DNA from 4 places in the Neorhizobium sp. T25_13 genome. Region 2 is predicted to be linked to each of the others. Evidence: predicted binding sites of a transcription regulator. Region 2 holds the regulator's gene; each other region holds the start of a gene.
The links. The regulator LexA, encoded in region 2, represses DNA repair genes until DNA is damaged. The targets are predictions, from matches to a motif close to TGTTCNNNNTGTGTTCNG.
Positions count from the first base shown of each region.

Region 1: the regulator LexA is predicted to act here: its motif matches at 2,366-2,383, upstream of C5J22_RS27550 (helicase-related protein).
Region 3: the regulator LexA is predicted to act here: its motif matches at 1,837-1,854, upstream of C5J22_RS09730 (ATP-dependent helicase).
Region 4: the regulator LexA is predicted to act here: its motif matches at 1,628-1,645, upstream of C5J22_RS13310 (DNA recombination protein RmuC).

Region 1 covers NZ_PVBI01000017.1:60,866-68,178, forward strand. The annotation lists gene C5J22_RS27550 (helicase-related protein) at 1-2,288, opposite strand, end outside; gene C5J22_RS27555 (DUF3309 family protein) at 3,013-3,168, shown strand; gene C5J22_RS27560 (YMGG-like glycine zipper-containing protein) at 3,210-3,467, shown strand; gene C5J22_RS27565 (beta-ketoacyl-ACP reductase) at 3,718-4,446, opposite strand; gene C5J22_RS27570 (acetyl-CoA C-acetyltransferase) at 4,588-5,769, opposite strand; gene phaR (polyhydroxyalkanoate synthesis repressor PhaR) at 6,030-6,605, shown strand; gene C5J22_RS27580 (hypothetical protein) at 6,618-7,025, opposite strand; gene rpmF (50S ribosomal protein L32) at 7,164-7,313, opposite strand, start outside.
Region 2 covers NZ_PVBI01000002.1:631,030-638,342, forward strand. The annotation lists gene lpxB (lipid-A-disaccharide synthase) at 1-17, shown strand, start outside; gene gltA (citrate synthase) at 47-1,336, opposite strand; gene C5J22_RS06710 (ComEC/Rec2 family competence protein) at 1,930-4,131, shown strand; gene lexA (transcriptional repressor LexA) at 4,112-4,831, opposite strand; gene C5J22_RS06720 (VOC family protein) at 5,032-5,904, shown strand; gene kdsA (3-deoxy-8-phosphooctulonate synthase) at 5,909-6,757, shown strand; gene eno (phosphopyruvate hydratase) at 6,868-7,313, shown strand, end outside.
Region 3 covers NZ_PVBI01000003.1:531,761-539,073, forward strand. The annotation lists gene C5J22_RS09720 (iron ABC transporter permease) at 1-448, opposite strand, end outside; gene C5J22_RS09725 (iron ABC transporter substrate-binding protein) at 521-1,534, opposite strand; gene C5J22_RS09730 (ATP-dependent helicase) at 1,858-3,927, shown strand; gene C5J22_RS09735 (alpha/beta fold hydrolase) at 4,050-4,760, shown strand; gene C5J22_RS09740 (histidine kinase) at 4,828-5,325, opposite strand; gene C5J22_RS09745 (GyrI-like domain-containing protein) at 5,578-6,462, shown strand; gene C5J22_RS09750 (DUF1003 domain-containing protein) at 6,507-7,229, opposite strand; gene C5J22_RS09755 (ABC transporter ATP-binding protein/permease) at 7,231-7,313, opposite strand, start outside.
Region 4 covers NZ_PVBI01000005.1:117,395-124,707, forward strand. The annotation lists gene truA (tRNA pseudouridine(38-40) synthase TruA) at 1-57, opposite strand, end outside; gene fmt (methionyl-tRNA formyltransferase) at 57-992, opposite strand; gene def (peptide deformylase) at 1,051-1,566, opposite strand; gene C5J22_RS13310 (DNA recombination protein RmuC) at 1,678-2,883, shown strand; gene C5J22_RS13315 (ribokinase) at 2,933-3,832, shown strand; gene C5J22_RS13320 (methyl-accepting chemotaxis protein) at 4,014-6,368, shown strand; gene C5J22_RS13325 (nucleoside hydrolase) at 6,442-7,313, opposite strand, start outside.

The sequences.
Region 1 (7,313 bases), on a different contig from region 2:
CCCGGCTTCCACTGCAGGAGTGGACGGATGAGATCGGCAAGTCGTTCCAGGATGTCGATACGCACGGCGCGCTTGCCGAGGAAGCGGAAACCCGCAAGCTTGTAGAACATCCGTTCGAACGTCGGATCGGCGACTACCGAAGTGCGCCCTGCGGCAAGCGCCGGGATGAGATCGCCGTAACCGGGCTTGTCGAGGCCGTCGTTCTTCAGCGCCCAGAGGAGCGTGATGAGCTCCGCCGGTGCCGGCTTCAGAAGCATCGGCATGAAGACGTGATAGGCGCCGAAACGGATGCCGTAGCGACGCATCGAGGCGCGCGCATCCTGATCGAGCGACTTCACGTCGTCCGCGACGTCGCGCCTGAACAGTACGCCGAGACTTTCGACGAGCTGAAAGGCGAGGCCCTTGGCCAGGCCCTGCAGGTCTTCGGCGCGCGACAGATCGTCGAGCGGCTTCAGAACCGTGGCGATGTGATGGTTGACGAAGCGCTCGAGGCGGGCGAGCACATGTTCGCGGGCATTGCCGGTCAGCTGCTCGTCGGAGAGCAGGATGACGCGCGGCCGCATGACATGCTCGGTCGGCGCAAGACGGGCGATGGGCTCGCCGAGCCAGCGAACGGACCCGTCGGAGCCGACCGCCAGATCGCTGTTGCCGGAGGCATAAAGCCTCGCGGCCCGCGCCTCGAATTCGAGCGCCAGCGCTTTCTGAGCGGCACCCTGCACCGCCTTGGCGTCGGGCCCCTCGGTTCCCGAAACGGGCGTAAACCGGAAACCGGCCAATTGCCCGACGTGATGTCCCTCTACAAAGACATCGCCATTCACACTGATTTCAGCTTCCAGCATCGCATTCTCTCTCAGGCGCTTCATGAGCACAGATGTCCTGCGATCAACAAAGCGTTTCGTCAACCTTTCATGTAGCGCGTCCGATAACCTATCCTCTATTTCCCGTGTCTTTTCTTGCCAGTGTGTCGGATCGGCAAGCCAACCAGGGCGATTAGAGACGTAGGTCCAGGTCCGAATCTGCGCTATGCGGGCCGACAATGTGTCGATTTCACCATCGGTGCGGTCGGCGCGGCGGACCTGTTCCGCCATGAATTCTTCATTCACCGTCCCGAAGCGTACAAGATCGGAAAAAAGAGTCGAAATAAGGTCGGCGTGCTGCGCCGGCGCAATTCGTCGATAGTCCGGTAACGCGCAGGCCTCCCAGAGCTTCTCCACCCGCTGGGGAGTCGTCGCGATGTCCTTAATTTCGGGATAACGCGAAAGATAATCAAAGGCTTGGCTGTCCGTCGCGGGAAGCGCCCGTGTCAATCCTTGCAGCGTCGGCGACGCATCGAGGCTTTCCCGCAGAGCCTTGAGCGACGAAAAATCGAGGGCCTTCGAGCGCCATTGCAGCACTTTGACATGATCGAAGTGGTGGCTTTCGATTCGCTCGACCAATTCGTCCTCGAAAGGCGCGACCTGCCCCGTCACGCCGAACGTCCCATCCCTCACATGCCGCCCGGCGCGGCCGGCGATCTGCGCCAGTTCTGCCGGATTGAGACTGCGGAACTGATAACCGTCGAATTTCCGGTCCTGGGCGAATGCCACGTGATCGACATCGAGATTGAGCCCCATGCCGATCGCATCCGTCGCAACGAGATATTCGACGTCGCCGGACTGGTAGAGGCCGACTTGGGCGTTGCGGGTACGCGGGCTGAGCGCACCCAGCACCACCGCCGCGCCGCCGCGCTGGCGGCGGATAAGCTCGGCGATCGCATAGACCTCGTCGGCTGAAAACGCCACGATCGCGGACCGCTGCGGCAGGCGGGTAATCTTCTTCTGCCCGGAATAGAAGAGCTGCGAGAGCCTCGGCCGCTCGACGACGGTTATCCCTGGCAACAGCCTTTCGAGGATCGGCCGCATGGTCGCCGCCCCCAGAAGCAGCGTTTCATCGCGGCCGCGCAGATGCAGGATACGGTCGGTAAAGATATGGCCGCGTTCCAGATCCCCCGCGAGCTGTACCTCGTCGATCGCGACGAACGAGGCTTTCGTCTCGCGTGGCATGGCCTCGACGGTGCAGACGGAGAAGCGGGCGTTGGGCGGAGTGATCTTTTCCTCGCCGGTGATAAGCGCCACCTGCGAGGCACCGACCTTCTCGACGAGGCGCGTATAGACCTCCCGCGCCAGCAGCCGAAGCGGCAAGCCGATCACACCGGTGCCATGCGCCACCATGCGCTCGATGGCATAATGGGTCTTGCCGGTATTGGTGGGTCCGAGGACGGCGGTGACGCCGCGCCCGCTGAGCATCATGGGCTGGAAATTCAATGCCTGGTTCCGCGCATCACATACGGCTTCGGTCTCGCGCCTTCGCCCAAAACTGGAAGCCACGCAACACATGGCGATCTAGTCAGGCAAACGCAAGCCTGAAGAATAGTTTTGCGGCCGAAGAGTGATCGCTGAAGGCCGCAAATCAACGCTCGGCGATTCGAATTTTAAACGTAAAGGAACAGACGCGAACGAATCGGAGACGAATCGCAGACTCAAGAAGATTCAGCTTTTGTTCACCGCTATATATTGATGCGACTCCGGATTTCCCCACGACATCGTGAATCTGCATCAAGATTGGATGCATACAACCGCGTGACTCATCCCGAAGCTGCGCTTTCACGAAGAATCGTAAGAGTCAATTCATTGATATGGTTAATGTTTCATCAACCGATTCAGGCTGTTCCGCCCTCCTTCAAGCACGAAATTAAGATTCAGGCCAAAGGCGGAACGAATCGCCGACGAATCACAGACATCTCTATCTTCGCTATTTGTTCTCACAAGATATGGTAGGTCTCATCACGAGAGACCCGCAAGAAAATCGTCGCGGTAAAGACTTCGGAAGCGAATGTGTTCAGGTGCCATTAACATTGGCTAACGCAGTTTAACCACACGTGAGAGCACACGTTTGCAAGCCGATGGAACAAAAATCACGGCGCTACGTTTCCTCGCCAAATCCATACTGGATTGTCTAGCGGAGTAGAAAATCATGCTCGGAACCGTGTTGCTCGTCATCCTCATCCTGCTACTCATTGGCGCGTTGCCGAATTGGGGCTATAGCCGAGGCTGGGGCTATGGTCCGTCGGGCGGATTGGGCCTTGTCGTGCTTATCATCATTATCCTGCTGCTGATGGGCAGGATTTAAAAGCGGCGTAGCCGTGTGTACCAAAGGGAAGGGAAACTGACATGATGAAGAAGATTCTGATTGCGGGCTGCATGATCGGCACGCTCGCCTCCTGTACTGCAACTGAACGCGGCACCGCAATCGGCGCCGGCACGGGTGCGGTTATCGGTGGCGCCGTGACGAATAGCTGGGGTGGCGCGGCGGTTGGCGCAGTTGCAGGCGGCCTTGTCGGCGCTGCGATCGGCCAGTCCTCGGAACGCCGCGGCTACTGCATCTATCGCGACCGTTACGGCCGCCGTTACGAGGCCCGTTGCCGCTAATCGCGCGCAACAATCCAGTCCCTCAGGACCGGCGCCCGAGCAATCGGCGCCGGTTTTGTTTTGCCCTGAGAGATCGTCGCCGTTAACCCTTGGCCAAAGCCGGAACGAATCGCCGACGAATCGGCGACATCACCCGTTTCGCGGTTTGTTCACCGCAAGATGTCGTGCAAAAACAATTTGTTAACCATAGAGACCGCCGTTTCGGCACACCACGATGCGCCGAAACCCGCTCAAAGGTTAATGCCGGAGATCAGCTCGCGAAGAACTGGCCGCCATTCGCCGTCAGCGTCGAACCGGTGATGAAGCCGGCATCGTCGGAGGCGAGGAATACGACGCAACGGGCAATCTCTTCCGGTTCGCCGAGGCGCCCGACCGGGATCAGCGGAATGATCCGCTCGTTCAGCACCTTTTCCGGCACCGCCCGCACCATTTCCGTAGCGATGTAGCCAGGGCAGATGGCGTTGACGGTGATGTTCTTTGAAGCGCCTTCCTGGGCCAGCGCCTTGGTGAAGCCGAGATCGCCAGCCTTGGCCGCCGAATAGTTCACCTGACCCATCTGGCCCTTCTGACCGTTGATCGACGAGATGTTGACGACCCGGCCGAACCCGCGGTCGCGCATGCCGTTCCAGATGGGATGCGTCATGTTGAAAAGGCCGGTCAGGTTGGTGCCGACCACCTCGTTCCACTGCTCAGGCGTCATCTTGTGGAACATGCCATCACGGGTGATGCCCGCATTGTTGACGAGCACCTCGATCGGGCCGAGTTCGGCCTCCACTTTTGCTATTCCCTCGACGCAGGCCTGATAGCTGGAGACATCCCACTTGAAGACCGGAATGCCGGTCTCGTCATGGAAGGCTTTCGCCTTTTCCTCATTGCCCGCAAAATTTGCCGCGACACGATAACCTGCCGCCTTCAACGCGACGGAGATGGCTGCCCCGATCCCACGCGTTCCTCCCGAAACCAATGCAACCCTGCTCATGCGGTCTTCCCCTTTTGAGTTGTGATCCGGTCCTTCTATGTGACTGGATACTTACCTAGTTGGACATGCTTCCGTCGGGGAGATAGGCCCGCCGCGAAGTTTTGCAACGCCGGCGGGATTATCCACAATCATCCTATCGCATCACATGGCCTCGAGGCACATGGCAACGCCCATGCCGCCGCCGATGCAGAGCGTTGCGAGTGCCTTCTTTGCGTTGCGGCGCTTCATCTCGAAAAGAAGCGTGTTGAGGATGCGCGCACCCGATGCGCCGATCGGATGGCCGATCGCGATCGCCCCGCCATTGACGTTGACGAGCGACGGATCGAAACCCAAATCTTTGGTGACGGCGCAGGACTGGGCCGCGAACGCCTCGTTGGCCTCGATGAGCTCCAGATCGGCAACGCGCCAGCCGGCCTTCTCAAGCGCCTTGCGCGAGGCCGGGATCGGACCCGTTCCCATGATCTGCGGATCGACGCCGGCAGTCGCCCAGGAGACGATACGGGCCAACGGCGTGATGCCGCGGCGGGCGGCTTCGGCTTCCGTCATCAGCACGGCAGCCGCCGCACCATCGTTGAGGCCGGATGCGTTGCCCGCCGTGACCGTGCCTTCCTTGTCGAAGGCCGGCCGCAGCTTGGCCATCGAATCGAGCGTCGCGCCGGCGCGGATGTATTCGTCGTTCTCGACGGTCACGTCACCCTTCCGCGTCTGGATGATATAGGGGATGATCTCGTCCTTGAAGCGGCCGGCGTTCTGCGCGGCTTCCGCCTTGTTCTGCGAAGACACCGCGAACTGGTCCTGCTCCTCGCGGGAGAGCTGCCACTGGCGGGCGATGTTCTCCGCCGTGATGCCCATGTGGTAGCCGTAGAAGGCGTCGGTCAGGCCGTCCTTGATCATCGTATCGATCATCTTGAAATCGCCCATCTTCACGCCGCCGCGAAGGTGCGCGCAATGCGGCGCCATGGACATCGATTCCTGGCCGCCGGCAACGATGATCTTCGCGTCTCCGAGCGCGATCTGCTGCATGCCGAGGGCTACGGCACGCAGGCCCGAGCCGCAGAGCTGGTTGATGCCCCAGGCGGTGGCTTCCTTCGGAACGCCGGCCTTCATCGCCGCCTGTCGGGCCGGGTTCTGGCCTTCGCCCGCCGGCAGGACCTGACCGAGGATGACCTCGTCCACCTCAGCCGCCTCGACGCCGGCGCGCGCGAGCGCACCCTTGATCGCCGCCGCACCCAGTTCATGCGCCGGGACATTGGCAAAGCCGCCATTGAAGGAGCCGACCGCCGTACGGCCAGCGGCTGCGATCACGATGGATGGATTGGACATGGACGTTTCCTCTTATCCGTTATTTGCCTGCGAGACTGGCAAAGCTTGAGCCGAGAGTCAAACGGCAGCCGGGGACCGCTGCCAACCCGTCGGGCGTTTCGAAAATGCCCGTTAGATTTCACGGGTTTGCTGCGCAACAAACCCGTCGCCGCGCCGCACAAATCGTTTGTAAGTCCTCGTCATTTAGGCTTACATTCCTGTCGGGAGAAGCATGGCAGTCGATAATGACCAAACCATATTGACGGGAGCAGGAGGCAATCATGGCAAAGACCGAAGGCGAAATCATAATCAAGAAATATGCCAACAGGCGCCTCTACAACACGGGCACCAGCACCTACGTGACGCTGGAAGACCTGGCGAAGATGGTGAAGAAGGGTGAAGATTTCACCGTTCAGGACGCCAAGAGCGGCGACGATATTACCCATTCGGTTCTGACGCAGATCATCTTCGAACAGGAATCGAAGACCGGCAACACGCTGCTGCCGATTTCCTTCCTGCGGCAGCTGATTTCCTATTACGGCGACCAGATGCAGATGGTGGTTCCGACCTTCCTCGAACACTCGATGAAGGCTTTCACCGACCAGCAGGTTCAGATGCGCGAACAGATGACGCGCGCCTTCGGCGATACGCCGCTCAGCAAGAACCTGCAGATGCCGATCCAGATGATGGAAGAACAGGTGCGCCGCAACACGGACATGTTCCGCCAGGCCATGCAGATGTTCTCGCCGTTTGCGGGGCAGCCCCAGGCGCCTGCCGCCAAGAAGACCGACGCCAAGGATATCGACGAGTTGAAGGAACAGCTCCGCAACCTGCAGAGCCGCCTCGATAATCTCTGACCTGAAGGGCGCCTAGAGCCCGATCGACACGTCGCGGCCGGCCGAGCGGATTGCTACCGCAAAGCCGCCGATGACGTCGACGAAGGTGATCGTCATCAGGATGAAGAAGATTTGCGTCGCGGCATCCCGCACCAGCAGGAATTCGACCAGATAGGCGATGAAGACCAGCATCGACAGCATGTGGTTGATCAGCGAACCGCGGCCGTTGCGGCTGGCTTTGAGGATTTCCACGAACAGGAAGACCAGCGAGATGACGATAATCACGTCGCCGAGCGTCATGGTCCAGACGGCACCTGAGAGCATCTGAAGCGAGCTGACGACGTTGCCGAGCGACGCGACCCCGCCGCCGCCCAGAATGCCGAGCATGCCTAGGTTATAGAGAATGAACGGGATGATCATCAGCGGCAATGCGGCAAGCATGGTCTCGGACTCCAGTCGATTTGGCCGGACTGTACGTGCTTGCCTTGCTTTCGCAAGTCTTGGGCGCGGCAAAACAAGTCTTCGCGCAACAAAAAAGGCCGGCGGAGCCGACCTTTGATGCAATAGAACGAAAAACGCTTATGCGCTTTCCTTCGGCGTCAGAACCTGACGGCCGCGATACATGCCGGTCTTCAGATCGACATGGTGCGGACGGCGCAGTTCGCCGGAGTTCTTGTCTTCGATATAGGTCGGAGCCTTGAGTGCGTCTGCGGAGCGGCGCATACCGCG
Region 2 (7,313 bases):
AGCCCGGTCGTCTCTGACCGGGTTTTTTGTTGGGTTCGCTTGGCGATTAACGCTTGGAAACCGGGATGTAGTCCCGCTGCGCTTCGCCAGTATAGAGCTGACGCGGGCGGCCGATGCGCTGCTGCGGATCTTCGATCATTTCGGCCCACTGGGCGATCCAGCCGACGGTACGGGCGAGAGCGAAGAGCACGGTGAACATGGTGGTGGGGAAGCCCATCGCCTTCAGCGTGATACCCGAATAGAAGTCGATATTCGGGTAGAGCTTCTTCTCGATGAAATACTCGTCGGTGAGCGCGATGCGCTCGAGTTCCATCGCGACCTGCAGGAGCGGATCGTCCTTGTGGCCGAGTTCGCCGAGCACTTCATGCGTGGTCTTCTGCATGATCTTGGCGCGCGGATCGTAGTTCTTGTAGACGCGGTGACCGAAGCCCATCAGGCGGAACGGATCGTTCTTGTCCTTGGCGCGGGCGATGTATTCCGGGATTTTGTCGACCGAGCCGATTTCCGTCAGCATGTTGAGCGCTGCTTCGTTGGCGCCGCCGTGGGCCGGGCCCCAGAGGCAGGCAATGCCGGCCGCGATGCAGGCGAACGGGTTGGCGCCCGAGGAACCGGCGAGGCGGACCGTCGAGGTCGAAGCGTTCTGCTCGTGGTCGGCATGCAGGATGAAGATGCGGTCCATGGCGCGCGAGAGCACCGGGTTGACCACATACTCTTCGCACGGAACGGCAAAGCACATGCGCAGGAAGTTCGACGCATAGTCCAGGTTGTTCTGCGGATAAACGAAGGGCTGGCCGATGTGATACTTGTAGGCCATCGCGGCAAGCGTCGGCATCTTGGCGATCATGCGCAGCGAAGCGACCATGCGCTGGTGCGGATCGGTGATGTCCGTCGAGTCGTGATAGAAGGCCGACAGCGCCCCGACGCAGCCGCACATGACGGCCATGGGATGGGCGTCGCGGCGGAAGCCGGTGAAGAAGCGGCTCATCTGCTCGTGTACCATCGTGTGATGGGTCACGCGATAGTCGAAGTCCTTCTTCTGCGCAGCGGTAGGCAGTTCCCCGTAAAGCAGCAGATAGCAGGTTTCCAGGAAGTCGCCATGCTCGGCCAGCTGTTCGATCGGATAACCGCGATGCAGCAGGATGCCCGCGTCGCCGTCGATATAGGTGATCTTGGATTCGCAAGACGCCGTCGAGGTGAAGCCCGGGTCGTAGGTGAAGGTGCCGGTGTGTTTGTAAAGAGCGCCGATATCGACCACGTCCGGACCGATGGTGCCCGACTTGACCGGCAGATCGACTTTTCTGTCACCGATTACCAGATTTGCGCTTGTATCCGTCATGCTGATCCTCCAACCTTTTGGCGGCATGGCGCCCAAAAAGCGCCACAAGAATTAAGCGTCCACAGTTTAGCTATATGATCCGAAAGCTGATGCCAAGCTGTCGTGACGGCATTTTGTGCAGCGCGAAAAATTATTGGGCAGCGGCGTTTGCTTGGATGTCCAACTTCCTGTTGCAGGCCTTTTTTGCGCCTCGGAATTCCCGATATTTAACCGTCGGTTGACGGCCGGGGAGGAAGCGCGCAGGTTGCATTGCCACATGTTTGGCGGTGGGGCGAATAGAGCGTTTCATGCCGGAGGAAAATGCATTTCCGACGCGTGCCGAGGCAGGGAAGCTGATATCCCGGCCGCCGGATCTCCGCATAAACGGAGGCGCATCCGACTCAGTCAAGGTCCGGGACCTGGCCGAGCTTTTTCCCGCGATCGAACGCAGCCCGCCGGTTCACACGTCACGCGGGTCCTTTCAACGCTCGACGATCCGACGCCTTGACCGGCTGCGGCGCCGTCTCCCGGCCATGCTGGAGGAGGAGACGGTCCATGGCCATGGCTTCCTTTTTCTGCCTGTTGTCATCGGGGCAGGGGCCGCCTGTTGGTTTGTGCTGCCGCAGACCCCGGCTTTCTGGCCGTATTTCCTTCTCTTTTGCGTCTGCGCGATATTTGTGATCGTCTCGCGCTACCGGTCCGGTGCCACGCACCTGTTGCCGCTCGCTCTCGCACTCTTTCTCGCAGGCATGATGCTGGCGCAGTTGGAGACCTGGAGGCGCTCCACCGTCATTCTCGATACGCCGGTGACCACCGAGCTTGCCGGCGTGGTCGAGCGCAGGGAGAGCGACGCCCAGGGCCGCTGGCGTTATATTGTCCGCATTGAGCGGACCTCCAATCCGCAAGTCAGGCGCCCACCGCAGCGTGTATCTCTGCTGGCAAGGTCCCGCCATGAGCCGGCCCAAACCGGCGAGACGATCAGCGGCCGCGCCCGCATTTCACCCCCGTCGGGACCCGCCCTGCCTGGCCTCAACGACTTTGCCTTCTCTTCCTATTACGACGGCATCGGCGCGGTTGGATTTTTCTATGGGGCGCCGAAAAAGCAGGCTGCTTCCCCTTCAACCCGGAGCTGGATTGCGAACGTCGAAACCCAGCTTTTCGATCTGCGCAGTGCAATCGCAACCCGTATCCGGAAGACCGTGCCCGGAGATCCCGGCGCCTTTGCCGCGGCGATCGTCACCGACGAGCGCCGGGCGATTTCCGAAGACACCACCGAGGCGCTGCGACTGTCGGGCCTTGCCCATATCGTCGCTATTTCCGGGCTCAACATGGCGCTCGCCGCCGGCATCTTCTTTGTCGGCGTGCGCACCGTGCTTTCCGTCTTCACGGGCTTCGCCCAGGCCTATCCGGTCAAGAAGATCGCCGCACTCGGCGCCCTGATGATGGCGACGGCCTATTACCTGATCTCCGGTTTCGGCGTTTCCGCCGAGCGGGCCTATATCATGATGGCGATCATGCTGGTCGCGGTGCTTTTCGATCGGCCATCGATCAGCCTGCGCAATGTGGCGCTGTCTGCCCTGGTCATCATCGCCATGTCGCCCTCGGAAATATTGGGGCCGAGCTTCCAGATGTCGTTTGCCGCCACCGCCGCCCTTGTCGCCGGCTACGCACTCTGGAAACACAGGGCAGAACGCCGCGATCCCGAACCTCTGCCATTCCGTCACCCTGTGGTGACGCCGGTGCTGGCATCCTGGAATTTCGCGGCCGGCATCTTCGTGACCTCGCTGATCGGCGGCATCTCGACCGCCATGTTCTCGGTCGAGCATTTCCACCGTATCGCCACCTACGGCCTTGCCGCCAACCTCGCCGCCATGCCGATCATCTCCTTTGTGGTCATGCCGGCGGGGCTGGCCGGCATGCTGCTGATGCCGTTCGGCCTCGATGCGCCCTTCATGAAGCTCATGGGCATCGGCCTGGGATGGGTGATCGCCATCGCCAAACACGTCGCCGCCTGGGGCGGCGATGTCGGCATAGGGCGACAGCATCCCTGGTTCCTGACCGTGTCGACGGCAGGTTTCCTGCTGCTGACGCTCATGAGGACGAGACTGAGACTGATAGGCCTGCCGCTGATGGTGACCGCTCTGCTGCTTTCCTGGCATGAGCGGTCGATGCCGCTGCCGGATATACTGATCTCGGAAGACGGGACGATGGTCGCACTTGTAGACGGGGAAGGGGTGACCACCAATCGCGCCCGCCCGCCCGACTTTGTCTACGGCCAATGGAAGAGGGCGCTTCTGCTCGGCGATCCCACCAAGCCTGAAATGTCGCCATCCAGGGACAAGCCCCCCGACGACAAGCAGCCCGGCGAGAAAACCAACGAGCGCCGCGAACTGACCCCGCAGCAACTGGAAACGGCAAAGTCGAGGATAAAACAGGCGCCCGTCGGCCGCTTCACCTGCGAGCCGACGGCCTGGTGTGCGGCAAGCACGGGCAAGGGCATCGTTATCGCTGTCGAGGACGGCCGTTATGCGGGTGCCGCCTGCGACGCCGCCAGTCTTGTCATTGCGCCGCGCGCCCGCTTCGACCAATGCCGGTCCGGCGCCCTGATGATTAATGGCGCCACGCTTCGCAAGGCGGGTGCCCTGGAGATTTCCCTCAACGGCGCGACCGACATTCGGCGCTGGCAGATCCGTGCCGCCATGGCGGGCGCAGACCGTCCCTGGAGCCGGCACCGCCACTATGATTGGCGAAGCCAGGGTTTCGATAGTTCATTGCCGGAACCGCTCCGGCAGATGATCAGTGATACCGGCGGATGAGGCCGACGAGCTTGCCCTGGATCTTCACCCGGTCCGGCCCAAAGATGCGGGTTTCGTAGGCTGGGTTGGCGGCTTCGAGGGCGATGGAGGCGCCGCGGCGGCGGAAGCGCTTCAGCGTCGCTTCCTCGTCGTCCACCAGCGCCACGACGATATCGCCCGGATTGGCCGTATTGCTGTTGCGGATGATCACGGTATCGCCGTCGAGAATGCCGGCCTCGATCATCGAATCGCCCTTGACCTCGAGCGCATAATGTTCGCCGGAACCGAGCATCTCGGCCGGCACGGCGATGTCGTGCGTGTTGTTCTGGATCGCCGAGATCGGCACGCCGGCAGCGATGCGGCCCATGACCGGAACTGTCGTGGCGTTCGGCGAATCGTCGTTGGCGGCAGGTTTCTGAGGCGCCGCGACCGGCTGCGGTTTGCCGAGGCTGCCCTCGATGACGCTGGGCGAAAAACCACGCCGCGGCTGCATGCTCGGCGAGTAGGCTTCCGGCAGCTTGATGACTTCGAGCGCCCGGGCCCGGTTCGGCAGGCGGCGGATGAAGCCGCGCTCCTCGAGCGCGGTGATCAGGCGGTGGATGCCGGACTTGGACGCGAGGTCGAGAGCATCCTTCATTTCATCGAATGACGGCGGGATGCCGGATTCCTTCATGCGTTCGTGAATGAACAGAAGCAATTCCTGTTGTTTGCGCGTGAGCATCTTTTGGCACCCTCAGAGTCGGAAACAAATCCAGAACGGACACTATATGTTCCATATGTGTTCTGCAAGTCCCTAAATTTCTGTGAAGTATGATGATTTTTTCTTCATAGATGCGTACCAGATATCTCGAGCCACACCACTTGCGCGGCGCGAGCCCGCTGCCAAACTAGCTTTGCGATTCCAATTCCGGGGGCCCTCGCGTGAACGCAAGACCAATCGATCATCTCGTGCTGCCGGTGGCGGGACTTACCGCTGCGCGTTCCCGGCTCACGAAGCTTGGTTTTACAGTTGCGCCCGACGCTTTTCATCCTTTCGGCACAGCCAATGCTTGTGTGTTCTTCTCGGATGGCAGCTATCTGGAGCCGCTGGCTATTGCCAATCGGCGTCATGCAAGCGCTGCCGCCAAACGCGGCAACGTTTTTACCGCACGCGATCTGGCCTTCCGCAAGGCACGTGACAGGCAGGGCTTCTCGGCGCTCGTTGTCGCGACGCGCGACGCGATGGCCGATCACGCGCGTTTCAAGATGCGTGGCATCTCGGCAGGCGACGTGCTGGAATTTTCCCGCGGAATGACCTTGGCCGACGGTTCCGAAATCCAGGCAAGCTTCCGGCTGGCTTTTGCGGGTGATGACCGGGCGCCCGACTTCCTGATGTTTTCCTGCCAGCGGATCAATCCCCTGCCGGCCGATCGCGGCGAACTGGAGCACCATTCCAATGCGGTCATGGGGCTGAGCAAGATCATTCTGTCGGCATCGGCGCCCTCCGATTTCGCACCCCTGGCCGAGCTGGTGCTGATGACGAAGGCGAAGCCAGAGGCTGCTTCGCTCGAGCTTGCGGCGGCAAATGCCCACATTCGCATCCTGCAGGATCACGAACTCGAGGCGGAATTCGCCCTGCCGCCGACGCCGGGTGCCGAGGGGCTGCGCGGCCGGGTGATCATCTTCAAGACGGCCGATCTTGCCGTGACAGAGATCACCCTTGCTGCTAATGACGTCGCATTCGTCCGCCGGGAGGGCCGTGTTCTCGTCTCGGCGGCGCCCGGCCAGGGTGTTTTGTTCGGCTTCGAGGAATAGGTTCATGGAAGTTACCGCAAATTCCAGCGTCTCCGTCGGCGAGGGAGACGGCAAGGTGGTTTTCGCGCAGGACGCAAAACTGTCGCTGATCGCCGGCCCCTGCCAGATGGAAAGCCGCGACCACGCCTTCATGATGGCAGGCGCCCTGAAGGAAGTCTGCGGCAAGCTCGGTATCGGCCTCGTCTACAAATCCTCCTACGACAAGGCCAACCGCACGTCGATTTCCGGCAAGCGCGGCATCGGGCTCGAAACCGCCATGGAGATCTTTGCCGACCTCAAGAAGGAGTTCGGCTTTCCGGTCCTGACCGACATTCACACGGAAGAGCAATGCGCCGTCGTTGCCGAGACGGTCGACATCCTGCAGATCCCGGCTTTCCTCTCCCGCCAGACGGACCTGCTTGTCGCAGCCGCCAAGACCGGCCGCGTCATCAACGTCAAGAAGGGCCAGTTCCTGGCCCCATGGGACATGAAGAACGTGCTTGCCAAGTTCACCCAGAGCGGCAATCCGAACGTGCTGCTCTGCGAGCGCGGTGCTTCCTTCGGCTACAACACGCTGGTCTCCGACATGCGCTCGCTGCCGATCATGGCGTCGCTCGGCGCTCCGGTCATCTTTGATGCGACGCATTCGGTGCAGCAGCCGGGCGGGCAGGGCGCTTCGACCGGTGGCGACCGCACCATGGTGCCGGTGCTGGCGCGCGCAGCCGTCGCGGTCGGTGTCGCCGGCGTCTTTCTGGAAACCCACGAGGACCCGGACAATGCGCCCTCGGACGGCCCCAACATGGTGCATCTGAAGGACATGCCGCGGCTGCTCGAAAAGCTGCTCGCGCTCGATGCCATCGCCAAGGCGGCTTGAGCCCGCCCACAAAAAGCGCGCAAACTGCTTCGATTGTAATTTTCGTGTCATTGATTATGAGACATTTTCAGTGACCTCGTGACGTCAAGTCCAAACCCAGGGAGAGACCCTTGACCGCCATCACCGATATCATCGCCCGCGAAATTCTCGACAGCCGCGGCAATCCGACCGTCGAGGTCGATGTCTATCTGGAAGACGGTTCGATGGGCCGTGCGGCCGTTCCGTCGGGCGCCTCCACAGGCGCGCACGAAGCCGTTGAACTGCGTGACGGCGGCAAGCGCTATCACGGCAAGGGCGTCGAAAAGGCGGTCGAAGCCGTCAACACCGAGATCTTCGATGCGATCGGCGGTTTCGATGCCGAAAGCCAGATCCATATCGACAAGACGATGATCGCGCTCGACGGCACGCCGAACAAGTCGCGCCTCGGCGCGAACGCCATCCTCGGTGTCTCGCTCGCCGTCGCCAAGGCTGCTGCCGAGACGTCGGGCCTGCCGCTCTACCGTTATGTCGGCGGCCCCAATGCCCATGTCCTGCCGGTGCCGATGATGAACATCAT
Region 3 (7,313 bases), on a different contig from region 2:
GAAGATAGAGAAAGGGGAAGTAAGCGACGACCGAGATCGCAACACCGGCGGGAAGGCCGTTGAAACCGGGCCACATCCCGATCCAGGCATAGGAATGCACGAAGGCGGGCACGGCAAGCGGCGTGACGCAGAGCCAGGACCAGAACCGCGCGCCCGGCAGGTCGCTGCGTTCCGTCAGCCAGGCGAGCGCGACGCCGAGCACGGCGCAGATGGGGATGGTGAAGACGACGAGCAGGACCGTATTGGCCAGCAGATCGCCGACCCGCGAGCGGAAGATCAGCTGCGAGGCCATCTCCCAACCGGTCACCACCGTTGCCCACAGCACGAAGCCGAGCGGCAGGAGCGCCAGCAAGGCCACCACGACCGCGATCGTCAGCGTCCAGGACGACGCCGCCGGCAGGCGGTGTCGCGGCGCGATGGAGATCCTGGTATCTGTGGTGGAAGTCATTGCCGGTCCGAAAATACGAGACATCGCAGGTACGCCCTGCGATGTCTCCGTGCAACTGTTATCGGCCGCTTTTTAGAGCAGGCCGGCGGCGGTCATCATGTCGGTGACCTTGGCGTTGTTGAGGGTCGAAGGCTCGACCTTCGGGGCTGCCAAGTCGGCGATCGGGGTCAGCATCTTGTTGGAAGCCTCGCCCTTGCCAACGGCGTATTCAAAGGCGGGACCGTCGCGCAAGATCTTCTGGCCGCCCTTGCCGGTGACCCACTTCAGGAAGGTCTGCGCCTGTTCCTTGTGCTTGGAGGAGGCGAGGATGCCGCCGCCTGAGATTGACACGAAAGCGCCCGGATCCTGGTTCTTGAAATAATGCATGCCGATGTTCTTGGTGTTCTCGCCGGTCTTCGCGACGTCGCCGAAATAGTAGTAGTGATAGATCAGCGCGCCTTCGAACTGGCCGGCATTGACCGCCTTCATGGCAGTCGAGTTGCCGCGGATCGGGGTCGCATTTTCCTTCATGCCCTTCAGCCAGGCAGCGGTCGCTTCTTCGCCCTTGAGCTGCAGCAGCGCACCGACGATCGCCTGGAAATCAGCGCCCGACGGAGATGCCGTCCAGCGGCCCTTCCATTCCGGCTTGGCAAGGTCGAGCATCGACTTCGGCAGCTTGTCTTCCGTCAGCTTGGTCTTGTCATAGACAAAAACCGTCGAGCGGGCAGCGATGCCGACCCAGTTGCCGTTGGCTGGATGGAAACCCGGCAGAACCTGGTCGAGGGTCGCCTTGTCGACCGGCGCGAAAAGGCCCTTGCCGTCGACCAGCACCATGGCCGGCGAATTTTCGGTGAGGAACACGTCGGCCGGCGAATTGGCGCCTTCCTGGACGATCTGGTTGGCGATTTCGAGGTCGCTGCCCTGGCGGATGGTGACCGCGATGCCGGTCTCTTCCGTAAAGGCCTTCACCCATTCCTTGGTCAGCCCTTCGTGCTGGGCGTTATAGATGGTGAGACTGTCGGCCACCTGCGCCGAAGCCGGCGACGATAGGGACAGAACGGAAAAAGCCAGGGCAGCGCCCGCGGCCAAGGTGAATGAAGCTTTCAAGATCGCCTCCGCAAGAGAGTCAGGAATTTGACGAGCCCGTCATAACCAAAGCAGAGATTTGTGGTCAAGTTTATTTCCACGACAGGCGTAACAAAGGCGTGATTTACGTTTTAAATACAAACAGATACAGCAGGAGACGCGAATTGATCGCGGCACCGGGCCGTGGTGTGCAAATTGTACTTGGGCGGAAATTGCCGCCGGCCGCATCGTCGCAATCTTCCGGCCCGCGGGCAAGTTAGCGACTTGCCGCAGAAGTGCCGAAGCGGATTTCCGCGCAGGCCCACGAATCAGCTATGGCTAATTCGAACACATCGGGAACGGGCATGGCTGTTGCTTATCTGGAAAAGCTGAATGATGCGCAAAGGCGTGCGGTCGAGCACGGCTCGGACGTGCCCAAAGGCGGTCCGGCCGGGCCTTTGCTGGTCATCGCCGGCGCCGGTTCCGGCAAGACCAACACGCTTGCCCATCGTGTCGCGCACCTGATCGTCTCGGGCGCCGATCCACGCCGCATCCTGCTGATGACCTTTTCCCGCCGCGCGGCTTCGGAAATGGGCCGCCGCGTCGAGCGCATCTGTGCGCAGGTTCTGGGCGCAAATGCCGGCATCATGACCGATGCGCTCGCCTGGGCCGGCACCTTTCACGGCATCGGCGCCCGGCTGCTACGCCTCTACGCCGAACAGATCGGCCTCGACCATGACTTCACCATCCACGACCGCGAAGATTCCGCCGACCTGATGAACCTGGTGCGCCACGAACTCGGCTTCTCGAAGACCGAGAACCGGTTTCCCACCAAAGGCACCTGTCTGCAGATCTATTCCCGTGCGGTGAATTCTGAAACGCCGCTCGACGAGGTGCTGAAACTTAATTTCCCCTGGTGCTCCGCCTGGGAACCGCAGCTGCGCGAACTGTTCGCCTCCTATGTCGAGGCCAAGCAGGCCCAGAACGTGCTGGATTACGACGACCTACTGCTCTACTGGGCGCAGATGATGAGCGAGCCGGCGATTGCGCAGGATGTCGGCGGCCGTTTCGATCATGTCCTCGTCGACGAATACCAGGACACCAATCGCCTGCAATCGTCGATCCTGATGGCGATGAAGCCCGGCGGCATCGGCCTGACCGTGGTGGGTGACGACGCCCAGTCGATCTATTCCTTTCGCGCCGCGACGATCCGCAACATCCTCGATTTCCCGAACACGTTCGATCCGCCGGCCAATATCGTCACGCTCGACCGCAACTACCGCTCGACCAATACGATTCTGGCCGCCGCCAACGGCGTCATCGATCTTGCCCGCGAGCGCTTTACCAAGAACCTCTGGACCGAGCGCCAGTCGGAGGAGCGCCCCCGCCTCGTCGCCGTCAAGGACGAGACCGAGCAGGCCAATTACATCGTCGAAAAGATCCTCGAAAACCGCGAAACCGGCATGACGCTGAAGAGCCAGGCCGTGCTGTTCCGCGCGTCCCACCATTCCGGCCCACTCGAAGTCGAGCTCACCCGCCGCAACATCCCCTTCGTGAAGTTCGGCGGCCTGAAATTCCTCGACAGCGCCCATGTCAAGGACCTGCTGGCGGCGCTGCGTTTCGCCCAGAACCCGCGCGACCGCGTCGCCGGCTTCCGGCTGATGCAGCTGATCCCCGGCATCGGCCCGCAGACGGCCGGAAAAATCCTCGATGCGATCGCCGCCGATCCCGAACCGCTCGCAGCCCTCCAGGAAATCCCGGCCCCGCCGCGTTCCGGTGTCGACTGGCCGGCCTTTGTCGACATGCTCGCCGCCATCCGCAGGGGCCAAGGCTGGCCGTCCGAGATCGGCCTTGCCCGCCAATGGTACGAGCCGCATCTCATCCGCATCCACGAGGACGCCGAGACCCGCAAGGCCGACCTGCTGCAGCTCGAACAGATCGCCTCGGGTTATGCCTCCCGCGAACGGTTCCTCACCGAACTGACCCTCGACCCGCCGGATGCGACCAGCGCCGAATCCGGCACGCCTCTGCTCGACGAAGATTATCTCATCCTCTCGACCATCCATTCCTCCAAGGGCCAGGAATGGCGCTCGGTGTTCCTGTTAAACTGCGTCGATGGCTGCATCCCCTCCGACCTCGGCGTCGGCTCCACCGCCGAGATCGAGGAGGAACGCCGCCTCCTCTACGTCGCGATGACGCGGGCGAAGGACCACCTGCACCTGATGACGCCGCAGCGTTTCTTCGTGCACGGCCAGGCCTCGCAGGGCGACCGCCACGTCTATGCCGCCCGCACCCGCTTCATCCCGGCGACCTTGCTGCAATTCTTCGAAACCGCCGCCTGGCCGGTCGTCGCCCAGATGACCGACGCCGAACGCCAGGCCCGCCACCAGGTCCGCATCGACGTCACCGCCCGCATGCGTGGCATGTGGCGGTAACTAAGCGATTCCAAAAGGTGACGACCAGCGAGATACAGGGCCGCCTGTCCCCTCGCCTGTCGCATTGACTCCACCCGACCCGGATGGGAAACAACCGGCATCGTTCAGACGGGAGGGGATGAATGGTTAGTCGCAAAATCGTTCTGGTGCAGGGTGCCTGGGGTTCGAGCGCGAGCTGGACGCCGGTTGCCGATATTCTGCGGGGCATGGGTCACCAGGTTTTCGTGCCGAGCCTCACCGGGCTCGGTGAACGCACTCACCTCTTTTCGGGCGCCATCAATCTCGACACCCATATCGGCGATGTCTGCGGCCTTGTCGAAGCGGAGGGCCTGGAGGAATTCGACCTCGTCGGCCATTCCTATGGCGGCATGGTGATTACGGGCGTCGCCGATCGTTTCGCGGCCCGCATCCGCACGCTGACCTATCTCGACGCTTTCCTGCCGGAAAACGGCCAGTCGGCGCTCGATCTGCTCGGCCCGGAAGTGGCGATGGCCAACCTCGCCATGGCCGGCGAACTCGGCGGCGTTGCGGTGCCGCCGCCTGCCCGTCACGCGACCCGCGTGCCGGAACATCTGCGCCACTACATGGCCAGCCGCTCGCCGCAGCCGTTCGCGACGATGATCCAGAAGATCAAGCTGTCGGGTGATTATCGGAAGATCACGAAAAGGCTTTACGTCTCGGCCAATATCGACCAGTCGAAGATCTTTTCCGGCATCTACGCTAGGGTTGGCGCCGATCCGTCCTGGGCATCCATGGAAGTGCCGAGCAGCCACATGCTGCAGCTCGAAATGCCGGACGAGGTCGCCCGCATCATCCACGATTTCATCGGCTGATTTTTTCGCCCGTTCAGTTCAACGAAACTGAAAGCGGCGGCGAAACAATCGCCGCCGCTTGTCCGTATCACTTACCGATCGGCTTGATCGACAACAGGATGTCGACCAGTTCCTTCTGGTGCTTTTCCTCGTCGCCCTTGGTTCCCCAATAGGTGACGACGAGGCCCTTGGTCGGCGACGTCTGGATCAGCGCAAGCCCGACGCTTACCGGGCCGCTCTCGTCCTTGCCGTCCCAATCGAGCGTGGTCATCTGCATGCCGTTGAACTCCTCGACCGGAGTTTCCTTCAGCGTCTTGGGATCGACGGTGACGCCAACCTCCTTCAGGAAATCGATGGCGTCCGTAACGGTCTTGTCCATCGACTTCAGCTCCGCGACATCGGCGGAAAGATAGACGGCGTCGTCGCTGGACGTAGCATCGACGCCGGTGTCGGTTTCCTTCGGGTTCCAGCTGTCGGGGATCTTGATGCTGGCGATCGGAGCATCGCTCGGGAACTTGAGTGTTTTCGCCTCGGCCAGCATGGGAGCGGCCATGACGAGCATGGCAATCAGGAGAGCTTTTTTCATCTGTGAATCCTTAAGAAATGGGGACCGCAGATGCTTCTACCAGCGGCGAAAACCCGTTTAGCACGCAGCCCTTTAAGAATGGGTGGAGCAAACATTCAAAAAGCCGGGGAATTCCGCCAAACTCGCGTTAGGGTTTGCCACCTCCCCTTCCGCCGTCGCTGGCAGGCACCTCCTGATCCATGCCAAACCGCAAGATCGGTCGAGCGCGTCATATTTGAAAGGGCGTAGATGGTGTCGCCACGGAGGAAGACTATGAAGGCGCCACTTGAAAACTACCATGCCCGAATGCAGCGGGTGCTGGACCATATCGACCAGCACCTGGACGATGATCTGGGCCTGGACGCGTTGAGCGGAGTTGCGGCGTTCTCGAAATACCATTTCCACCGGCAGTTCGCGTCCACCTTCGGGGTGTCCGTACATCGCTATGTCCAGCTTGCCCGTTTGAAGCATGCTTCGCACCGGCTGGCTTCGAAGGACGCTCCAAGTGTCACGGACGTAGCGATGGATGCCGGTTACGATGCACCCGACGCCTTTGCCCGCGCCTTTCGGCAAAGGCTTGGCCAATCGCCTTCATCATTCCGGAAGTCGCCCGACTGGGCACCGTGGCTTGCGGCCTTCGGGCCTTTGAACAATGCGAGGAGCAAGCTCATGCAGATTACCTATACCCACGACGACGTGACTATCCGCGATGTCCCCCCGACGCCGGTGGCGATCATGGAGCATCGGGGCGACCGGGCAACACTCGGCGATACCATCGAGCGCTTCATTGCCTGGCGCAAGGCGGCCGGCTTATCGCCTGAGACGAGCCCGACCTTCAACGTCTTCCGTTCTGAGAGGACGCCTGCGATCCCGGCCGATTATAGCATGGACCTGTGTGTCGGGACTGACCTGCCGATTGCGCCCGATGATGCTCAGATGAAACCAGGCGTGATTCCCGGCGGGCGCTGTGCGGTCCTGCGCGTCTTCCACGATACCCACAATTTAGAACCCGCCGCGCTCTTTCTTTATCGGGATTGGCTTCCGGCCAGTGGGGAGGATGCACGCGACTTCCCCATCTATTGCCAGCGGCACTTCTCCCTCTTCCCAGGCGCGCAGGTCCATGATGTCGTCGTGGAACTGTTCCTGCCCTTGAAATAGCAGCGCTGGACGGCGGCCTGTCTCGGACATTCGGTATTTCCGGCCTAGCTCGGGCTCCGCCCGCCGCCGCGGCGTTCCAGAAGCTCGATCTGGATCTGCTGCATTTCCGCCAGACGCTCCCATTGATGTGCCATCTGGTGATCAATCTTTTCGTGGAGCTGACGGATTTCGAGCTCGGCGCGCAGGTTGATCATGTAGTCGTTCTCGGAGCGCCGCCGGTCCTTCTCCTCCTGCCGCCGCTGGCTCATCATGATGACCGGCGCCTGCAGCGCCGCAAGGCAGGAGAGCACCAGGTTGAGCAGGATGAACGGATAGGGGTCGAAAGGCTGGGAGAACAGGCCGACGACATTGATCCCCATCCAGACGACCAGCACGCCGAGGAAGCTCAGGATGAACGTCCAGGAACCGCCGAACGAGGCGACCTTGTCGGCCACCCGCTCGCCGAAGGTGGGGTTGCGTTCGAGCAGGCTGGCAGCGCTCTTCTGCACCGTCGAGGCACCCTTCTCGAAGCTGTCGAGCACGCGTCTGTCGAGGTCGGAAAGCTCGCCGCGCTCCTCGTCGAGCAGCTTTTCCACGTAACGGCGGCGGAAACGGGCAAGGTCTTCGTCGCAGATCAGGCTGTTCTCATCGCAGTCCTTCACTTCCTCGACGATCATCTCGGCAAGATGCGGGCGCAGATATCCGGTCCTGTGCATTTTCGACAGCGGAAACGTGCGGCCGCAGACGACGCATTGCCCCGTCTTGGCCGGAGCCATATGCCTGCTCATTTCACGCATCTTCCTTCTTCTTCTTCGCATGCGCGTGAAGCGGCGAGAGGTGGAAGAGGCGCGGCGAGAATTTGGCCCGGAACT
Region 4 (7,313 bases), on a different contig from region 2:
CTGCCAGCCGACATAAGGCGTGCCGTCATATTCGACGATCATGCGGAATCGCGGCATCAGGAGAGCCTCGTGCCAGGCCCTAGCGGCGTACCGCGCAGGAACTCCGCCGCGGCCAGGGGCTTGCCCCCGGCCTTCTGCAACTTGAGGAGCCGCACCGCACCCGCGCCGCAGGCAAGGGTCAGTGCGTCGTCAAGAACCGTTCCGGGCTCGCCCTGCCCCTCGCCGATTTCCGACAGAAGAACCTTCACACGCTCCAGCTTGCCGTTGATCTCCGCCTCGAACCATGCGCCCGGGAAAGGCGACAGACCGCGGATGTGGTTATGCACATCCGCTGCGGGTTTCGAAAAATCGATACGCGTCTCGCCCTTGTCGATCTTGGCGGCATAAAGCACGCCTTCCGGCGATTGCGGCGTCAGCGGCAAGTCGTCGGCTTGGAGCTTTTCCATCGCCTCGACCATGGCACGGGCACCGACCAGCATCAGCTTGTCGTGCAGTTCGCCCGCCGTCATGTTCTCGCCGATTTCCACTTCCCTCGTCAGCGCAACGGGGCCGGTATCGAGGCCCTTTTCCATCTGCATGACCATCATGCCGGTCTTCTTGTCACCCGCCATGATCGCCCGCTGGATCGGCGCAGCACCGCGCCAGCGTGGGAGGAGCGAAGCGTGGCCGTTGTAACAACCGAGTTGTGTGCCCGTCAGGATCGCTTCCGGCAGCAGCAGGCCATAAGCGACGACTACGGCAACATCCGCCTTGAGCCCGCGGAATTTTTCGCGCTCTTCCGGATCCTTGAAATTCACCGGCGTAAAAACGGGGATGCCCAGCAGTTCGGCGGCCTGATGCACCGGCGACTTCACCAGATCGAGCCCGCGGCGGCCACCCGGGCGCGGCGGCTGGGTATAGACTGCGACGATCTCGTGGCCCGCGTGCTTGAGGCTCTGCAGCGTCGGCACGGAAAATTCCGGGGTTCCCATGAAGATGATGCGAAGAGACATGGACGTTCCGCGTCTCAAGAGACCGCGCCTTCTTAACTCGGATCGCCTGAGCGACGGTTCAGACCGCCTTGGACTTGGCAGCCTTGGTGAATTTCTTGATCACCATCTCGCGCTTCAGGCGGGAAATATGGTCGATGAAAAGCACGCCATTCAGGTGATCGATCTCATGCTGCAGGCAGGTGGCGAGCAGGCCATCGGCCTCTACCACATATTCCTTGCCGTCGCGGCCAAGATGCTTGACGCTGACGGTCGCCGGCCGTTCGACCTCCGCATAATATTCCGGAATGGAAAGGCAGCCTTCTTCATATACGGAGATGTCGTCGGAGGATTTGACGATCTCCGGATTGATGAAGACTTGCGGCTGCTTTTCCTCGCCCTCACGCGCAATGTCGACGACCAGCAGGCGGCGCGGCACGCCGATCTGGATCGCCGCAAGGCCGATGCCCGGCGCGTCATACATGGTCTCCAGCATGTCGTCGGCGAGCCTCAGAAGCTCGGCGTCAACACGCTCTATCGGCTTGGAAAGCTGACGCAGGATCGGGTCAGGCAGAATAATCAGAGGCTTGATCGTCATGGCTTCCCATAACCCATCTTTTTTTCCGAAGGAATAGAAATTACGGCCGGAGGAAGCGGAATGTTCACGTTTTGATCTTTTCAAGTGGCAAAATTCTGTTAGTTTCCCGCCATGGATAATCTTGTTGCCAGCCTTTCCCGTTTCTTCGACGATCCGCGCGCTGCCGTCGCGGCGGTAATGTGTGGAGCGGTATTGCTGCTGTTATGGCTGTTTCTGGCGCGCCGGGCATCGCTTCGGCGGCAGGAGGATGCGGCCTTGCGGGCGATGGAAGGCGAGGCCCGGCTTTCCGAACTTCTGAGAGCGCAAAGCGAGATGCAGGGTCGGTTGTCGGCAATGGCGGAGACGCTTTCGACGCGGCAAACGGAACTGAACCAGTCGGTCAGCCAGCGGCTCGACGGCATGACGCACCGGATCGGCGCTAGCATCACCGAACAGACCAAGTCGACGCACGAGAACCTGCAGCGGCTGCAGGAACGGCTGGCGGTGATCGACGCCGCCCAGAACAATATTCAAACGCTGGCAAAGGACGTCGTCGGCCTGCAGGCGATCCTGTCGAACAAGCAGACACGCGGCGCCTTCGGCCAGGGCCGAATGGAAGCGATCATTGCCGACGGATTGCCGATGGGCGCCTACGGCTTCCAGACTACGCTCTCGAACGGCACCAGGCCCGACTGTACGATCAGGATGCCGAACGGCGCTCCGCCCTTGGTGATCGATGCCAAATTCCCGCTCGAAGCCTGGAACGCATTTCGCGAGGCTGCGGCACCCGAAGCGAGAAGGGCCGCCGCCCAGGCCTTCAAGCGCGACCTCGAGGTTCACATCCGCGATGTCTCGGAAAAGTACCTGATACCGGGCGAAACGCAGGAAATGGCTTTCCTCTTCGTGCCATCGGAATCGATCTTCGCGGAGATCCACGAGCATTTCGAAAGCGCTGTGCAGAAGGCGCAACGTTCCCGCATCGTCATTGTCTCGCCCTCGCTGCTGATGCTGTCCATCCAGGTCATCCAGGCCGTGCTGAAGGACCAGCGGATGCGCGAGCAGGCACATCTCATCCAGGGTGAAGTGGCACTGCTGATCGAGGATCTTTCCCGCCTCGACGACCGCACCCGCAAACTGCAGACACATTTCTTCGCGGCGCAGAAGGATGTCGAACAGATCCTCACCTCCACCGACAAGCTCAACCGCCGCGGCGCCAAGATCGAGGCTCTCGAACTGGAGGCTCCGGCGGAGGCCGGGGCAGCCCGCGACCTGCCACAGGCGAAAGTGGTCGAAAGCCGTACCGGTCTTCTCAAACTGCGGGTAGTTGACGAGGAGTGATCCTCTCGGGCAGTGTCGCGCGACTTTTAATCAAGCACGCAGGTCCGCCATGATCACCGTCCTCGGCTCCATCAACATGGATCTCATCGCCACGACCGAGCGCCTACCCCAGCCAGGCGAGACGGTTGCGGGATCAAGCTTTGCGACGGCTGCCGGCGGCAAGGGTGCCAACCAGGCGCTCGCTGCACGCCGTGCCGGAAGCGCCGTGCATATGATCGGAGCCGTTGGAGAAGATGGTTTCGCTACACCGGCGCTGGCACTTCTCGATGACGCCAAAGTCGATCTCTCCGCGGTCGCGCGCGTAACCGATCCAACGGGCACGGCACTGATCCTGGTGGGGGGCACGGGCGAAAACATGATCGCGGTGGTGGCCGGCGCCAACGGTACGGTAAGCACGGCGCAGGCCGAGGCGGCCGTCGAAGCCATGAAGACCGGCGACATCCTGATGCTGCAGCTCGAAATCCCGGCCGAGACGGTAGAGACGGCGCTCAGGGCGGCGCGCGCCAAAAGCGTGCTGACGGTGATCAACACGGCGCCGCTGACCGGCGATGCGGCCCGGCTGGCCCGGCTCGCGGATATCGTCGTCGCCAATGAAACGGAATTCGAACTGCTGGCCGGAAGCCCGATTCCCAACGCTGCGGCGCGTCAGGAGATGTTGAAAAAACTGGACGCGGAAACCGGCCAGACATACGTCGTCACGCTCGGCGGCGACGGCGTGGTCGCGATCCGCGACGGAGAGATTGTCACGGCCGAAGGATTGAAGATCGAACCTGTCGATACGGTCGGCGCCGGCGACACGTTTTGCGGTTATCTGGCCGCCAGCCTCGAACAGGGGCTCGATTTTGCGAAAGCGCTCCGCCGCGCCGCGGTGGCCGGTTCGCTCGCCTGCCTCAGCCGCGGCGCCCAGCCATCGATCCCGCCCGCAGAGGCGGTCGACGCCAGGGTCTAAGCTGCTCCGATCGAGTATTTCCCCCTACTTTCGCCGTTGCGGCAGAGCAAGCATTTGCAATTTTAGTCAACATTAACATATCGCTTTTAGGGTCGCGGATATCTCTGCGGGGACGAGATTCGATCCGCCTCGCGGCCGCTCCATGAAGGAGCCTCACCCTGTCCGCACTCCGAGGCAATCGATGTTTTCGCTCAAGGTCAAGTCGCTCTCCACGAAGCTCATACTGGTAACGAGCCTGGTGATCGCCGGCGTTCTGGTTCTCTCCAACTTCTTCCTGATTTCCCAAACCCGCAATCGCGTGTCGACGCTGACCATGGCGCAGGCGCAGGCCGAGGCGCGTTCGATCGCCAACGAGGTGGCCGTCGACATGGGCCAGCTTGCCGGCGCGGCACGCTCGATGGCCGGCGTAATCGGCCGCGGCCATGCCGCGGGTTATCTCGACCGCAAGGGCGTCACCGACGCTCTCAAGGCCAACCTGGAGCAGAATGCTTTTGCCTATGGCAGCTGGTTTGCCGAAGTTCCGGGCGTATTCGACGGGAAGAACGCGGAACTCGTCGGCAACAAGGAGATGGGCGCCAACAAGAAGGGGGAGCTTGCCCCCTACTGGACCAAGAGCCGCACCGGCGATATCGCCTATAGCGTCTTCGATATCGACACCCAGGCGGAATGGTATTCGCTTGCGGCAACCTCGAAGAAAGGCTCGCTCACCCAGCCCTATATCGAAAGCACGACGGGCGATGCTGTCGCCATGAGCTCCGTGGCCTACCCCGTCATGTCCGGCTCCAAGCTCCTCGGTGTTGCTGGCCTCGACGTGTCGATGGCGACCCTGACAAAGAAGCTCCAGGCGATGCGGCCGTTCGGTTCCGGCCGGGTTCTCCTGGTGTCGCAAGGCGGCAAATGGATCGTCCCTGTCAATCCCGACAAGCTGATGAAGCCCGTAGAAGGCGAGAAAACGAGCGAGCTGCTGGCCGCGCTGAAGTCGAACCAGCCGGTCCAGCTCGACAACCTGACCGCCGATGCGGCGGAACCCTTTGAACGCGTCGTCTATCCGTTCACGGTTCCGGACCTCAACGCCACCTGGGCGATCATCCTCGACGTGCCGCAGAGCGTGATTGCCGCGCCGGTTCAGGACCAGACACTGATGATGGTGCTTGGCGGGATCGTCATCATGGGGGCCTGCGTCGCGACCCTCTATTTCGGCAGCACCGTCTTCGTGCGGCGGCCTCTGGGGGCGCTGCTCGGCAGCGTCGACACCTTGAGCAAGGGCGGGTTCGAGCAGCCGGTCGAGGGCCAGGACCGCACCGACGAGATCGGCTCGCTGGCCGGAGCGCTCGAAGGCTTCCGCCACACGCTGGCGGACGGCCGCCGGCTTGAAACGGAAGCGGAGGCCCAGCGCCATGCGGCGGAAAGCGAGCGCCACCGTTCCGAAGGCGAGCGCGAAGCGAACGCCCAGCAGCAGCAGTGCGTCGTCACCTCGCTTGCCAATGGCCTGGCGGAGCTCTCCAACGGCAATCTCGGCTATCGCATCCAGGACGACTTCCCGGGCGAATATGCCAAGCTGAAGGTCGACTTCAACAAGGCCCTGGAAAGTCTTGAGGAGACGATCGCGACGGTAAGCTCCACCGTCTACAATATCGGCAATGGCAGCCGCGAAATCACCACCAGCGCTCAGGACCTGTCGCGCAGGACGGAGCAGCAGGCAGCAAGCCTGGAGGAGACCGCTGCCGCGCTCAACGAGCTCACCGCGCAGGTGAATTCGAGCGCCGAAAACGCCAGCTCCGCGGCCGCCACGGTCAACCTCGCCTGCGACGATGCGGAAAAATCCGGCGAAGTGGTGCAGAAGGCCGTCGCCTCGATGCACGGCATCGCCCAGTCCTCGCAGGAAATCTCCCGTATCATCGGCGTCATCGACGAGATTGCCTTCCAGACCAACCTGCTTGCCCTCAATGCCGGCGTCGAAGCTGCCCGCGCGGGCGAGGCGGGCAAGGGATTTGCTGTCGTCGCGCAGGAAGTCCGCGAACTCGCCCAGCGTTCCGCCACCGCCGCCAAGGAGATCAAGGCGCTCATCAACGCATCGACCAGCCAGGTCAGCGATGGGGTGGAACTGGTCGGCAAGGCCGGTGACACGCTGCAGAAGATTGCCGTGCAGGTGATGCAGATCAACGGGTTGATCCGCCAGATTTCCGCGTCGGCAAGCGAACAGGCCGTCGGCCTCAAGGAGGTCAATTCGGCGGTCAACCAGATGGACCAGGTGACCCAGCAGAATGCCGCGATGGTGGAAGAGACCACCGCCGCGAGCACGGTGCTGAGCACGGAAGCGGAAACGCTGAAGTCGCTGGTCGCCCGGTTCCGCGTTTCGGCGCATGCGACAGGCCACACCCAAAGCGCGCCTCACGCGCTGCGTCAGGTCGCCCAGACCATGCGGGCAACCCGGCCGACCCCGCCCGCACCGGCCCCGCGCGCCAAGCCGGCGCCACGGGCTGCGATCTCCCACGGTTCGGCCGCCGTCGCATCCGACGACTGGCAGGAATTCTGATCGCAGCTTCAGGTGAAAACACAGAAAAGCCGCCGTGCAACCGGCGGCTTTTTCTTTATCGGCTTATTCCGCCTCAGAGCCGGGCGACCCGCTCCGTCAGCAATTCAAAAAAGCCGTCGGCATCGACGTGACGCATCACCTTGGCATTCGGCTTGCGGCCGGAGACGTGCCACCAGTCAACCACAGTCATGCCGACCGTCAGGTCCGATTGCGTCTCGATCTCGACATTGCAGTCGCGGCCGGAAAAGAGTTCGGGCTTGATGAGGTAGGCTATGACCGTGGGATCGTGCAGCGGTCCGCCATCGGAGCCGTATTTTTCGATATCGAAGCGCTCGAAGAAGGCGAGCCACGCGACCAGGACCTCCGCCGGATGGGTGCCGAGCGCGGCGATCTTTTCGACACGGGCTTTGGTCGTCAGCAATTGGTGGGTGACGTCGAGCGGCATCATGACGATCGGCATGCCCGAGGCGAACACGGTCTTTGCCGCTTCGGGATCGACATAAATGTTGAATTCGGCAGCCGGCGTGATGTTGCCGCCTTCGAAAAAGCCGCCGCCCATCATCACCAGTTCCTTCGCGCGCGCCGCGATGTCCGGCGCTTTCTCGAGAGCGAGCGCGATATTGGTGAGCGGCCCGAGCGTGCAGAGCGTTACCGTTCCGGCAGGCTCGGTGCGCAACGTGTCGATGATGAAGTCGACCGCATGGATATCCTTCACCGGCATGGTCGGTTCGGGCAATTCGATACCGTCGAGGCCGGTCCTGCCGTGCACGTGCTCGGCGGTGACCTGCGGGCGCATGGTTGGCTTCAGCGCGCCCTCGTAAACCGGCGCATCCGACCTGGCGCAGAGTTCGCAGACGATCCGGAGGTTGCGGCTGGTGTAGGAAAGCGGCACGTTTCCGGCGACCGCGCAGAGACCAAGCACCTCGATCTCGTCGGGACTCGCAA